One region of the Bacillus sp. NPDC094077 genome, then DNA from elsewhere that is predicted to be linked to it. Evidence: a T-box and tRNA genes for the amino acid it is inferred to sense, from the RefSeq annotation. Region 1 holds a T-box; the other regions hold tRNA genes.
The links. The T-box of region 1 lies ahead of ileS (isoleucine--tRNA ligase). A T-box ahead of a tRNA ligase gene usually reads a tRNA of that ligase, here a tRNA-Ile.

Region 1 (4,777 bases):
TCACAGCAAACTTGCACTTCATCTACATATGGCTTATGCAATTCTAAATCTTCAGGTGTTTCTTTCGTACTATGTTTTCTTAATTCATCAATGCTTTTCGGTGCGAATTGATGATCGCAGTTTTCACATTCCCATACGTTTAATGGCGTTCCCCAATATCTATTTCGGCTAATATTCCAGTCCACCATATTTTCTAAAAACTTACCAAAGCGTCCATGTTTCATATGATCTGGATACCAAGTAACAGAATCATTATTTTGTAAAAATGTATCTTTAATTGCAGTTGTTCGGATTAACCAACTTTCTCCTGCATAATAAAGTAACGGTGAATCACAGCGCCAGCAATGTGGATAGCTATGTTCATATTTTTCTTTATGATATAGTAAATCTTCCTTCGCCAAATAACGAACGATATCAACGTCACAATCTTTTACAAATTTCCCTTTCAAAAATGGTACTGCATCTGTATACTCACCTTTTTCATCTACAACATGTAGAAACGACAGCCCTTCACTTTGAATGACTTTATAATCATCCTCTCCATATGCTGGAGCAATATGAACGAGTCCTGTACCACTATCTGCAGTTACAAAATCTGCTGCGATGACATGGTAACCATTTATCACTTCTTTCATTGGAAATGGTGCGGTATAAGATGTGTTTAATAACGCTTCGCCTTTATGGACAGATAATACTTCATAGTTTTCCTTTAATACTTCTTGTACACGTTCTTTCGCAACAACATATACATCCCCTTCTTGTTTCGCTTTAACGTATTCCATATTCGGATGTACAGCGAGCGCAACATTCGCTGGAAGTGTCCAAGGTGTTGTAGTCCAACCTAAGAAATACTCATTTTCACTATCTTTCACTTTAAATTTAACTGTTGCACTTAAATCTTTTACTGTTTTATACCCTTGTGCAACCTCATGTGAACTCAGTGAAGTTTGACAGCTCGGGCAGTACGGTGAAACTCTATGCCCTTTATATAACAAGCCTTTTTCATGAATCGTTCCTAAAATGTGCCATACACTTTCGATATATGGATTTTCTAAAGTAACATACGGATCATCCATGTCTACCCAATATCCAATGCTCTCTGTGAATTCACGCCACTGCTTCTCATATGTGAATACACTTTCTTTACACTTTTGAATAAAAGGCTCAATTCCGTACTCTTCAATTTCATGTTTACCAGAAATACCGAGTTGTTTTTCAACGCCTAGTTCTACAGGTAATCCATGTGTATCCCATCCGGCTTTTCTTAATACCTTATATCCAGCCATCGTTTTATATCTCGCTACTAAATCTTTAATTGTCCGTCCAAGTGCATGGCCAACGTGCGGTAATCCGTTCGCTGTTGGTGGCCCTTCATAAAATACGAAAGATTGTGCACCTTCTCGATTCTGAATTGATTGCTCGAAAATACGTTGTTCGTTCCACTGCTTACGAATACGTGTTTCTCTCCCTACAGCTGACTCTTTTACATCTACTTTCTTCATATACAATCACTCCTTTGAATGTTTTAAAGCACACAAAAAACCCGTCCCTATAAAGTAGGGACGGGCTTACCCGCGTTACCACCCTAATTCTATTAGCTTTTCACTAATAGCACTTAGCAACGTACTATCATACGTGTTCTTTGTAACGGTAGACATCCGTCCGGGCTTACTTACTTTCAGCCTCGGCTCCTCGGAGATGATTTTCAAATAACGTCTGAACACCGGCTTTCAGCAATATACCGGCTCTCTGAGGAACAGTTCATTATTTTACTCTTTCTCGTCTTCAGATTTGTATACTTTGTTAAAAGCTATTTTATGACATTCAACAACAAATTGTCAACTAATTCAAAATATATTTTATTTATATCCCTTTTCACCATTTATATACATATACAATTACTTTTCAAATTCTCTCAATCTTGCTAAATCTTCATCTTCCTCGATTAGCTCAGCAAAAAATCCGGTTTCATCCTCACGAAGTACAATCTCAAGCTCTTCTTTCGCCTCTTCATTTCTGTTTAACATCGCTAAATAACAAGCATGATCATATCTGGCTAACAAATCACTCGCATCAATTGTTACGACTTCACTAGCTATTTCTTCTGCCTTTATCGTTTGTCCAGCACCATGATACGAAGATGCTAAAGAAAGAAGAATTGCTGTTTCATTTGGATGATGTATAGAAGCACCTTCTAATAAATGAATCGCCTCTTCAAATCTCTCTTGACTTTGGTACATTTCCCCTAAAGCAAGGAATCCTCTGCTTACAAACGGTGTTTTCTCCGTTAATTGTAAACATATTTTTTCTGCTTTTCTTTCTTCTCCAGCTTTCAAGAATACTTGTGCTTGTAAAAGAAGCGTATCATAATCATTTGGTAGTTCTCGAACCATTTGCTTCGTTAATTCCAAAGCATTTTGTAACATCTCCTCTTCCTCACACTCAATGAAAAGATTTACAAGTTGCTTCGCTACATCATAATCCCATTTATCTTCTAGCGATGTTTGCAATACTTCTATTGCTTCTTTATTCATCGCTACATTCTCGTAAAATAGTGCAAATCGTTGTGCCGCCATACTATTTTTCGGATTTAGCTTTAATGAGATTTCATATAAATCAATAATTGTTGTAATCATTGAAATTTCTTTCGCGCGGTTTTTCATACGATAAAAAGCTCTCGTAAATATAGATTTTTTCGGTTGTTCATTTTGTTGACGTTCAACCCATCTTTCCGTAACCGCAGCTGCTGCATACATGAATGCCATACTTCTATCCGATTTTTTCACCTTTAATGTATGAAGAGAATCTCTTATGTGAGACAATTTTTTATGTTGTTCTACTGCTTTTACATATACATCAAATATACGTTCACTATCTATATTCTTTTGGATTACTTTCATTGCAACTTCAATTGCTTTTGCATCTCTTTTTTTCACTAATACTTTCGCATAATGATATAGAACTTCTGTATGTTCATCATCTAATTGTATTGCTAGTTCAATTTGTTCATTTTCTTTATTTAATTCATTCATTGCTCCATACACATAGGCAATCGCATCTAATCGCCATATTTCAGGTGCTTCTCCCGCTAAATGTTCTAACTCGGCTAATAATTCTTCATGAAGTTTCAAATCTACCGAAAGCTGTGCCAAATATTCCATATTAATATGCAACGGTTCTTCTTTCATCGCTAGAACCATGTGATTGTGTTCTTTTGAACGATTCTCTTCTTTTTCATATATTTCAGCAAGCTGTAAATGAACACCTACGAAGTTTTCATCAAGCTCTAAACATGTTTCATACGCTTGTTTTGCTTCTGTCAATTGTCCTAATGCCATAAGTGATTCGCCAATTCGGTAATAAGGAAATGCCGTTTTCTTTTGTTCTATTGCCTTATTATATCTTTTCATTGCTTGGTCGTATTGTCCAATAGATTCATATAAAACACCCGTATAACAACTGTATTCACTTACTTCCGTTCTTTCCTTTTGTAACGTTCTTAAAAATGCTATACCTCGTTGTACAAATAACGTTCCTTTAATTCGATTTACATATTCATCTAACACACTTGCTACATTATATTGCCCCTGTTTAATACCACTCTCTAATTTAGACAATGCTAATTTTAGCTCTTCCTCATTCCCACCAAGTTCAACCTCTGCATCCCATAAAACCATTCCTGCATTCATAAGGAAATCTTGGCTCTTTTCAATTTGGTTTTCGATACCAAGGATATATTGTTTCGCTTCCTTGTATTGTTCTTTCGCCATATAAACTTGGGTAAGTCCAAAATGAGAATACACATCTTCATTATTTTCTTCTAAAGCACGCTCATACATTACTTCAGCTTCTTCCAAACTATCATTTTGAAAATGATAGTCGCCCAATCTTACGTATAGAGGAGCCTTATCATCACAATTCTCAATACCTTTTAATAAAATTTCTTTCGTACTTTTCTCATCCTTCAAATCCGTTTCGTATATTTCCGAAAGTTTCGTATAAATGTAAGGTGCATTACTATCTAAATGAATCGCTACTTTAAGCCCTTTTATCGCTAAATGTAATTTTCCTAATTGATGTGCACATCTCGCTCGTTCATACCATACATGTGCCTCATTTTTAAACTCCCTTAACAAATCATTAAAGATTTCATACGCTTCTTCATATCTTTCTAGATCTATTAAAATTAAACCGTGATTCGTTAAAGTGAATCTTTCAGGACTACGCTCTAAAGCTACTTGAGAAAATTGCAACGCATTTTCAGATTGATCGATATACATATAGGACAAAGCGAGAAAACTCCAAGCAATTGGCTGATCTGCGTCCAATTGTAATGTTGAACGAAAACTAGAAATCGCTTCTATATAATTTTCCTGTTCAAATGCATATCTTCCATTTATAAAATGATATAGTGCACGATTGTTTTTCTTCTCAACACTTGCCAGCATTTGTCCGGCTTTTTCTAATTCTTGCAGGCGAATAAAGCATTGTGCCCCATGTAATTTAACGAAGTCCGAGTTCGGAAACTTTTCCGTTAACTTTTCTATACAATATAAAATAAACTCTTTATCTACTTCAACATCTAAATGCTTAATCGTATATAACCACGTATTCGGATTTTCACTCGTTTCTTTTAAAAACTGTACTAAATTACCAATTCCCTCTTTATCCTGTTCATCTAAATGATCTGTAAGAGAAAAAATGGATTTAAAATAACGATTTTCTTCTTCACTTAAAAATGCGAGTTGCTCCTTCTTTTCTTTCGGAACAAACGTAA
Region 2 (4,777 bases), on a different contig from region 1:
AAAGCTTGTCGGTTATATAACTGACGAGCTTTTTTACATAGAAAAGAAGGTTGCTCACAACTTATTGTGGCAACCTTCTTTTTACTGTTCTTGTGTTTCTTTTTCTTTGTCTCTTTCAGCAGCCATTTCAGCAGCAATTACATCAATTTCTTTTTTAAGTTCTTCTACCATTATTTCTTCTGGTACTTTACGAACAACTTGCCCTTTACGGAATAATAATCCTTCTCCACGTGCACCAGCAATACCGATATCGGCTTCACGAGCTTCACCAGGACCGTTTACAGCACAGCCAAGTACTGCAACTTTAATTGGTACTTGCAGGGTAGAAATATATTCTTCTACTTCGTTAGCGATGCTAATTAAATCAATTTCAATACGACCGCAAGTTGGACAAGAGATAAGTGTTGCTGCGTTAGATGCAAGACCGAATGACTTTAATAGTTCACGCGCAACTTTTACTTCTTCAACTGGATCCGCACTTAATGAAATACGTAGTGTATTTCCAATACCTTTACTTAAGATTGCCCCAAGACCAGCGGCACTTTTTACAGTTCCAGCAAACAATGTTCCTGATTCTGTAATACCTAAATGTAATGGATAATCAAAAGCACGAGCAGCTTTTTCATATGCCTCAATTGCTAAGTTAACATCAGAGGCTTTCATAGATACGATAATATCGTGGAAATCTAAGTCCTCTAAAATTTTAATGTGATGTAGTGCGCTCTCAACCATACCATCTGCAGTTGGGTACCCATACTTTTCTAAAATGTGACGCTCTAATGAACCAGCGTTTACACCGATACGGATTGGAATACCGCGCTCTTTTGCTGCATTTACAACAGCTTCTACTTTATGGCGACGACCAATGTTACCCGGGTTGATACGTACTTTATCAATGCCGCCTTCAATTGCTTTTAAGGCAAGGCGATAATCAAAATGAATATCAGCAACAAGTGGAATGTTGATTTGTTTTTTTATATCAGCAATAGCATTTGCTGCACGTTCATCTGGAACAGCAACACGGACGACTTGACAGCCAGCTTCTTCTAAACGTTTAATTTCAGCAACTGTTGCTTCAACATCATGTGTTTTTGTTGTTGTCATACTTTGTATAATTAATTCATTATTACCGCCAATTGTTAAATTACCGACTTTAACTGGACGTGTTTTTGTACGATGAGTCATTTCATTCACGAATAGATCGCTCTCCTTATAAAAGAAGTTTCTTTTTTAGTCCCTTACATCAATGATAGTATGTGAGAGAAAGGGCTATAGAAACCGAAGTACTCGGTTTCACTTTTACTATTGTATCAGCGCCTTTATGTAATTGACAAGGATTAAGTGATTGCTCATTGATATAACGGGAATTTATAAGATTTCCCAATTTGTATTTTTGTAGCAGATGTATTTTTGTTTAATTGTTTAAAATCATCAATTACTTTTTCAATAGAAGGGATTTTTTTCTTGTTAATCGCTTCTGTGATAGAAAGGACAGTATCACCTGTTTTGACTTCAATTGCTTTATAAGCTGTATCTGTTTCTTTCTCTTTCTCTTTATTTTGTTTTGTATCTGTATTTTCCTTTTTTATCGTTTGGGCAGCGGTTGTTTTTTTATATGAGCTTAACATCGGTAAAGTGCCGATTTTTATATCGTAATAAAATATATAAACGAGAACAAGCACGAATAAGAATATACCTAATCTCTTCATATTCTTCACTCCCTTGCTAGGAATATATGCTTGTCCAAAAAAAAAAATGCCTATTTAGGCATTTTTTTGTGTTCTTATTTTTCTTTCGGTTTTGGGACTTCTTTAATTGTTAAGTATAGGACAATTAAAACAACTGCGATATAAATGAATGTTGAACCAGGTACGACGATTTTAAATAAATCCATAATCATAAAGAAGATTGTTGGAATTGTATAGCTGTACGCAGTTAGTGTCCAAACTTGTTTATAGGATAATTTACGTTGACCGCTCATAGCAGAACCGATGAACGCAAGTAAAGTCACGCCTAAAAAAGTGATGAATAGCTGGAATAGGTACACTAAAAATCCGATAACAAATAATAAAATTGGATAAATACTATCGAATAAAGAAATAAAGTCTTGCAAATCTTTTTTCTCAAGAGATGCACCTAATAAGTCGTTATAGGAATACGTTTGTGTTTGACCATTTCCTATAGAGACGACTTTATCTTTTAAAACAAATAAACCTGTTTTATTTTGATATTTTTCTAATTCTGTTGAATTTGGATCAAATACGAAAAGGGCATTTCCTTCTTCTTTTTCGATAGGTTGATCAATATCAGCTTTAAGTTCGCCATTTTCAATTTTAAAATCAGGTAAATCTTTTTCAATGACTTGATTTACCATGTTCACACCATCTTGGATAAAGCTACCGTACAAGAAAGTTCTTGGAATAGTAGTAATTAAGCAAAGTAGCATAATATACAAAATGGTTTTACCGATTTTTTGAAAACGGAATAGCGCCATATCTTTAGGCGAGTATACACTTTTTGCGAATTGGGTAAATATGGACATAGATTCACTTCCTTTATGTATGTATAAAGTCATTGTAACGTAGGAATCTAGAGAATCTCAAGATATATTATATTTACATATAGTGAAGATAACTAAATTTCTTTTTATTAATTTTCTTCTTTTGAATGAGAAAAATACAATTGACACTTTTCTTTTTTATATGGTAAATTTATCTTACCTTTCTTAAAGGATATATCCGATAGGAATTCAGTTATTTGATATGTTATTACATACATAATTGTGGACCCTTAGCTCAGCTGGTTAGAGCAGACGGCTCATAACCGTCCGGTCGTAGGTTCGAGTCCTACAGGGTCCATATCCATTTCACATGTTTATTATGTCAGCAGGAAGCTTCCTTGTAGAAGGGAGCTTTTTTTACGGAATATATGAGCATTTTGATTGAAAAGAAGTGGGAATTTTGCTACTTTAATGTTAGCAAGACAATGTGATTTATTTGTTTGCACCCTATGGCAATTAGGGTAGAATGAAGTTGTATGTCACACAAATAGTGACAATACATAAACTGGGAGGAATATAACAATGGCAAAACACGAATTACCAAATTTACCTTATGCGTATGATGCTTTAGAGCCTCACTTTGACAAAGAAACAATGAATATCCATCATACAAAACATCACAACACGTACATTACAAACTTAAACGCTGCTTTAGAAGGTCATGCAGAATTAGCTGACAAAAGCGTTGAAGAATTAGTTGCAAACTTAAATGAAGTACCAGAAGCAATCCGTACAGCAGTACGTAACAATGGTGGTGGACATGCTAACCATACATTCTTCTGGACAATCTTATCTCCAAACGGTGGCGGACAACCAGTAGGCGAATTAGCAACTGCAATTGAAGCGAAATTTGGTAGCTTCGATGCATTCAAAGAAGAATTTGCTAAAGCTGGCGCAACTCGTTTTGGTTCTGGTTGGGCTTGGTTAGTAGTAAATAACGGTGAGTTAGAAGTAACAAGCACTCCAAACCAAGATTCTCCTTTAACTGAAGGTAAAACTCCAGTTATCGGTTTAGATGTTTGGGAGCATGCGTACTACTTACATTACCAAAATCGTCGTCCAGACTACATCGGTGCATTCTGGAACGTTGTAGATTGGAACGCTGCTGAAAAACGTTACCAAGAAGCAAAATAATTGCAATAAACATGGAAAAAGCTGGGAGTAATCTCCTAGCTTTTTTCTATGCTTTCCTTTTACATAATTGGGCTTGTCTTTGGAAGACTAGAACATGAAGTAAAGGAGAGTTGTGTATGAAGTGGAAACATATAATTGGTGACGTTGAAGTGAATCGGGATTTAGTGTTATTGCTTCTTATAGGAGGTTTATACACGCTCGCAATTTCTTTATCGAATACGTTTGTTAACATTTACTTATGGAAACAAACACAAAATTATGTGAATCTTGGCTTGTATAATTTGGCCAGTGTTGTATTACAGCCCCTCACATTTCTTGTAGGGGGGAAATTAGCGAAACGTATTGATCGCTCGATTTTGTTACGAATAGGCGTAGGAACGCTCGCAATTTTTTTTATCGTTGTTTTAGTAGCGGGAAAAAGTGCTTCTCACTATATTTTATTAATGGGAGCTCTTTTAGGAGTAGGATACGGTTTTTACTGGTTGGCGTTTAATTTATTGACATTTGAGATTACAGAACCAGAAACAAGAGATTTCTTTAACGGGTTTCTTGGACTTCTTACATCTTTCTCTGGAATGATTGGACCAATAGCAGCAGGATACACAATTTCACGTATGGAAAAATGGAGTGGTTATACTGTCATATTCTTTCTTTCATTAGTGCTATTTGCGATTGCTGTCGTCTTAAGCTTCTTTTTATCTAAGAGAGAATGTGAAGGGCGTTATGAAATCGTACAAGTATTGAAAGAGCGAAGGGTTGATAAAAATTGGGGGAGAATTACAAGAGCTCATTTTTTTCAAGGATTGAGAGAAGGAACGTTTATTTTTGTCATTTCAGTATATGTTTATTTAGCAACTAATAGTGAGTTCGCATTAGGAAAATATAGTTTAGTGAACTCTGCTGTATCCTTTGTATGTTACTACTTAGTCGCTCGTATGTTAAAGAAAGAGTGGCGAAAAAAAGCGATTTTGTTTGGAGGCATTATTTTATATGCTGTCGTATTTTTAGTTATTTTCAATGTTACATACGCAAAATTACTTATTTATGCAGCATGTATCGCGATTGCATACCCTATCTTACTTG
Region 3 (4,777 bases), on a different contig from region 1:
TGAGGTTGGTTGCAGAAAAACGTTGCAACCGTAAAATCTTCAACGTTCTATCGCCCCACGCTTGCCGAAGTTGCGAAAACCAAGCTAAAGTAGGGAGTGTGGTGAGTTAACGTACAAGATACTTATGTTCTCACCGTAGGGACTACGGGTAGGGCCTGCTAAGATAACCGGTGGATACATCGGTGTTCGCAGGAATCTCCCACTTCAAACAGTCCGTAAGGACGTTAAGTGGTGAGTAGTTCAATGATGTCACCAAAGATAAACTAACCTTAATAATCTATTTAATCGGATAAACATATATTTATTATGATTTGTATTTTCTTAATAAAGCTTTTAACCTCTCACGCTCTTCTTCAATCGTTACCTCATTATTATGTCTATGTTGTTCTCCTGAGTCTTCTTCTTCCTTTTGATGTAACCATTCTGGTACTATTTCATTTCGTTTGGTGTATCCTGAACCAGATTGTTTTTTATTCTTACTAAGACCAAACTGTGCATCTAACACAGCTACATCATCGAGTGTTTTTACTCTTTTGGTTTCCCAATTTTTAAGAATTCCACGTACATACCTCCACTTCGGTACGTTTTCATCAATAGATCTATTTACTGCTTCAAGAATCAATTCACTTCCCAATGCTCCACAAAATTCACCAAGCTCTGCGATAGCTGTTTTACTTAACGAGATACCGTTTTTCAGCAAATAGCTAGAAACTATTTTAAAATCTTCATCCATCAATCTTTGTGATAGTGATTTATCTTGATTATCATGATGATGATCCGTACTTTGTATATCAGTATTTAGTTTTTTAGTACTTTGTATATCAGTATTTAGTAGCTTGCGATTTTCCACCGGTAGGTTCCCAGCAACAGGTTTTCCAACAGGTGGGTTTTCCACTGGTGGAAAATCATCCACTGGGATTTCGTAAATAATTGTCTCCCATCTAACAATTTTGTTTTTTGCATCTTTAATAGGAAATCTTTTAATATATCCGTACTCCTTTAATTCCTGCATTCCAGCTCTTAAGCTGTTAATACCATCTTTTGCGTGCTGGGATAATTCTTCCCTATAAAACACCCAATCATCTGGAAGTGTAAGTATGTATGCTAATATCCCCTTCGCCTTCCAAGAAAGCCTTTTATCTTTTAAACCTGTATTATTTATAACGGAATAATTATTATCTTTTTTAACTCGAAAAATCCCCATAATATCTACCTCTCCATCATTGTTAAGAAAGAATTCCTAATTTCGAAGTTCTGTACTCACTACCACTAACTTCCCTATTATGAAGCCTACATTCCATTCTTTTCAAACCAACACGATGTTAAAAAGAACTTTAAGTTCGATTTGTTACTAAAAAAAAGATCATCTATACTCATATCAAAATACTTAGCAATCTTCTTAGCTGTTTCCATTGATGGAGTTCTTTCTTTTTGATCAATCATTCGAATATACCGTTCAGTCACTCCACAATAATGTGCAAGTTCTTTATATAAATTCTTTTGCGGATCATACATTTTATTTCCCATTATCTCACCTCCGAAAGAACAAATAGTTCTAAATACAGATTACAGAACTATTTGTTCTGTGTCAATGCGGAAAAGAACAATTTGTGCTAAAATAAATCAAAAGAGAACAATTAGTTCAATTAGAGAGGTGAACAATGTGATAGGGCTTAGAATAAAATCATTACGAAAAAAGGAAAATTTAACACAAAAACAACTGGCTGAAAAAATTGGAGTATCCCAAAGAATGATAGGTTACTACGAATCAGAAGAAAGATTCCCTCCACATGATGTTCTAACTAAATTAGCTGATTGCTTTTCGGTTTCAGCTGACTTTTTACTAGGACGAGATGTTACAGAGGAGCCAAAAGTGCAATTAACGCAAAAAGATGAGAAAGACATAGCAAAAAGAATGGAAGAAATAAAAAAAGACCTACAAGGCGAAGATGGCTTAATGTTCTCTGGGGAACCAATGAGTCAAGAAGCCGTAGAATCATTGTTAGATGCAATGGAGTACATTGTAAAACAAACGAAAGTAATCAATAAAAAATACGTGCCTAAGAAATATCGTAATCCAGACGATAACTGATGCGAGCTTAGGAGGGAATACATTGAAATTCGTCATTAAAGATCTAGTCCAACAACTTAGCACCCAATACAACACGACAAACCCCTATGAGCTTGCAGATTACTTAAAAATACATGTACTAACATGGGATTTACATGAAGAAATAAATGGTTTTTATAAATATGAAAAAAGAAATCGTTTCATTGTCATTAATACTAATTTGTCTCCATCTATGCAAAGAACTGTTTGTGCTCATGAATTAGGACATGCGGTCCTACATACTCATGCAAATACACCTTTTCTGCGTAAGAATACATTCTTTTCCGTTGATAAATTAGAGATAGAAGCAAATACATTTGCTGCGCTTTTGTTAATTGATCAAAAGACCATTCAGCCTGGTGATACAAAAGCATGTATAGCATACAAAAATAATATTCCAGTTGAACTCTTAGAATTTTATAAAACCTTCTAAAGGAAATAAGACATTTTATGTATTGATTTAAATGCTGACGAGAAAAAAAAGAATGCCTTATCATTAAAAAAGAAGAAATAACAAAGGTTCCTATTGTTGAAAAAACCTATAAAGTCCCTAGTAAGTTAATAAAAAGGACGGATTGAGTTTTAATCAATCCGTCCAAAATTAAAAAGGGGCGTTTATCAAGTATTTGAACTACTCCCACTTAACGACCTTACACCCTATTGGAATTGGAAGTAGTTTAATTCTCTAACATGGATTGTGGAACAACTTTTTTTCCCACTATTTTAAATTCAATTTCCCCTTTTTCCCCATACATTAGTTCTATAATTGGAATAGTTACCATTAATTTTTCTTTCTTTTTTCTTACTGCGTCTAAGTCAATGATTTTCATTTTACAATCCCCTTTATTTATTATAAACAAGGAGAAAGCACTCAAATGAGTGCTTTCTCCTTGTTTATAAGTGGACCTTGTAGGACTCGAACCTACGACCGAACGGTTATGAGCCGTTTGCTCTAACCAGCTGAGCTAAAGGTCCAGAGCATAAATTTTACTTTATAGAACGTATTCACATACAATATTCTACCACATGAATTATCAATTTACCTTACTTTTCATTTAATATGCACATTTGCATCATGTTAACAGTGTTTATACTCCGCACTCCATACACTTTCTAATTAGTACTATCTTTTAATACCTTTAACGAAGTTTGGTTATCAATAAAAAAGTTTCCTGCCTCGTAACAGGAAACCTTTTACAAGTTATTAACCTATAAACCTAAAATTTCAACAATCTGACGGGCCTTAGCATTATCTATAAAATAATGCATCTCTAGTCCTCTTCTTTCTGAACGGAGTACGGTTCCCTTCAATTTTGATAAATGTTGTGAAACAGTGGATTGGGGCAGTCTTAATATTTCAGTTAACTGTGTAACATTACAAATTTTATGATGCATTAATTCATTTACAATTTGTAATCGAACCGGATGTGCCATTACCTTTAATACATCTACATCTTTTTCGTTGATTTCAGCTAGACCTTTATTAGCTATTAGTGTTATCATTTCGCACTCTCCTTTATTAACTTCTATTTTCCTATTATCCTTATAAGTAGTACTTATAGATAATTACCATTTGTCCTGTTGAGAAAATATATTCTCTTTTTTAAACCAAAAAGGACACCTATCCTGAAAACAGTTTTATACTGTTTCAATGAATTGATCCCCTCTAATTTTTTTGACAGACTATATTGGGTTTTGAATGAGGTATATTATAGTCTATTACATAACCTTGAATGATGTTTAACGCGTTTCGTTAAGCAAAAGGGATTCTTCTATCCTTTGTTTAACGTCCGATTAAAATTCTGCTTTTGCCTTCTCATCTTGCAAAATCTATAAGAAGCACCTCTTCATCTCACTTTATACAAAATAATAATTTTATTTCTCAACATAAATCACAGGAATTAAATTCCTAAAAATGGTAATATAAAGGTACCTTCAGTTGTCAATTTTCGTCCCTTTTTGAAAGGCCCTGTCTTTAATGACAAGGCCTTTTAAATTTCCCTAACTCAAAATATCCTTTCTATTTCGTTTTCTCATTAAATCCAATAGTATGTATACCCCCTTAAACCTATTTATTCTCTGTTACATTCCCTCATTTAGAGATGGAGAGACTTCTCACTCATATAAAGAATTATGCAACATTGCATTTGATAATTATTATCGTTGTAACTACAATAATTACAGGGTTACTTTTAATCCAAATATTTTATGTGGAGGTTTTATTATGTTTAAAAAAATCATTGTGTCTTCTATGGCGCTTACTATGTTTGGTGGAGCTGCAACTATGCTAGAGACACCTACTGCTCAAGCAGCTACTTATAACTCTGCATCTTCTTCTTACTTTGATGTTACTCCAGAAGAGGCCGCTGCTTTCTATCAATCTCAAGACTATAAAAAGTTAAAAGTATTTATGGATGAATTTGAAGCTAGAAATCCTTATACTCCTGGTGGAGGCTACGCTCAAGGTAGTGTACGTATGCAAAAATTCAATGATGCTCTTAGAGATGCTAAATTAACAAATGTCTACCAAGAATTTATTAAAATCTCGTACTACAATCATTATCCAGAACCAAAATAATAGAAATATATAAACTATCTCTTATTGATTTAGCTTTATCCAATTATCTTATCGCCTAATTGTAAAAGTATAATCCAAAAATAATTATT

Region 2: it has a tRNA-Ile gene. The T-box ahead of ileS (isoleucine--tRNA ligase) is inferred to sense a tRNA for this amino acid. The anticodon was not compared.
Region 3: it has a tRNA-Ile gene. The T-box ahead of ileS (isoleucine--tRNA ligase) is inferred to sense a tRNA for this amino acid. The anticodon was not compared.

Annotation. Positions count from the first base shown of each region.
Region 1 covers NZ_JBNNUF010000012.1:71,712-76,488, reverse strand. The annotation lists gene ileS (isoleucine--tRNA ligase) at 1-1,502, opposite strand, end outside; T-box leader at 1,556-1,795, opposite strand; gene ACQKNR_RS23115 (tetratricopeptide repeat protein) at 1,899-4,777, opposite strand, start outside.
Region 2 covers NZ_JBNNUF010000001.1:779,901-784,677, reverse strand. The annotation lists gene ACQKNR_RS04080 (Fur family transcriptional regulator) at 1-1, shown strand, start outside; gene ispG (flavodoxin-dependent (E)-4-hydroxy-3-methylbut-2-enyl-diphosphate synthase) at 82-1,185, opposite strand; gene ACQKNR_RS04070 (hypothetical protein) at 1,350-1,709, opposite strand; gene yqgB (protein YqgB) at 1,784-2,542, opposite strand; tRNA gene ACQKNR_RS04060 (tRNA-Ile) at 2,785-2,858, shown strand; gene sodA (superoxide dismutase [Mn]) at 3,083-3,694, shown strand; gene ACQKNR_RS04050 (MFS transporter) at 3,811-4,777, shown strand, end outside.
Region 3 covers NZ_JBNNUF010000027.1:7,162-11,938, forward strand. The annotation lists gene ACQKNR_RS27800 (DnaD domain-containing protein) at 305-1,204, opposite strand; gene ACQKNR_RS27805 (helix-turn-helix transcriptional regulator) at 1,291-1,527, opposite strand; gene ACQKNR_RS27810 (helix-turn-helix domain-containing protein) at 1,664-2,092, shown strand; gene ACQKNR_RS27815 (ImmA/IrrE family metallo-endopeptidase) at 2,115-2,543, shown strand; gene ACQKNR_RS27820 (hypothetical protein) at 2,788-2,940, opposite strand; tRNA gene ACQKNR_RS27825 (tRNA-Ile) at 3,012-3,085, opposite strand; gene ACQKNR_RS27830 (ArsR/SmtB family transcription factor) at 3,320-3,613, opposite strand; gene ACQKNR_RS27835 (hypothetical protein) at 4,335-4,688, shown strand.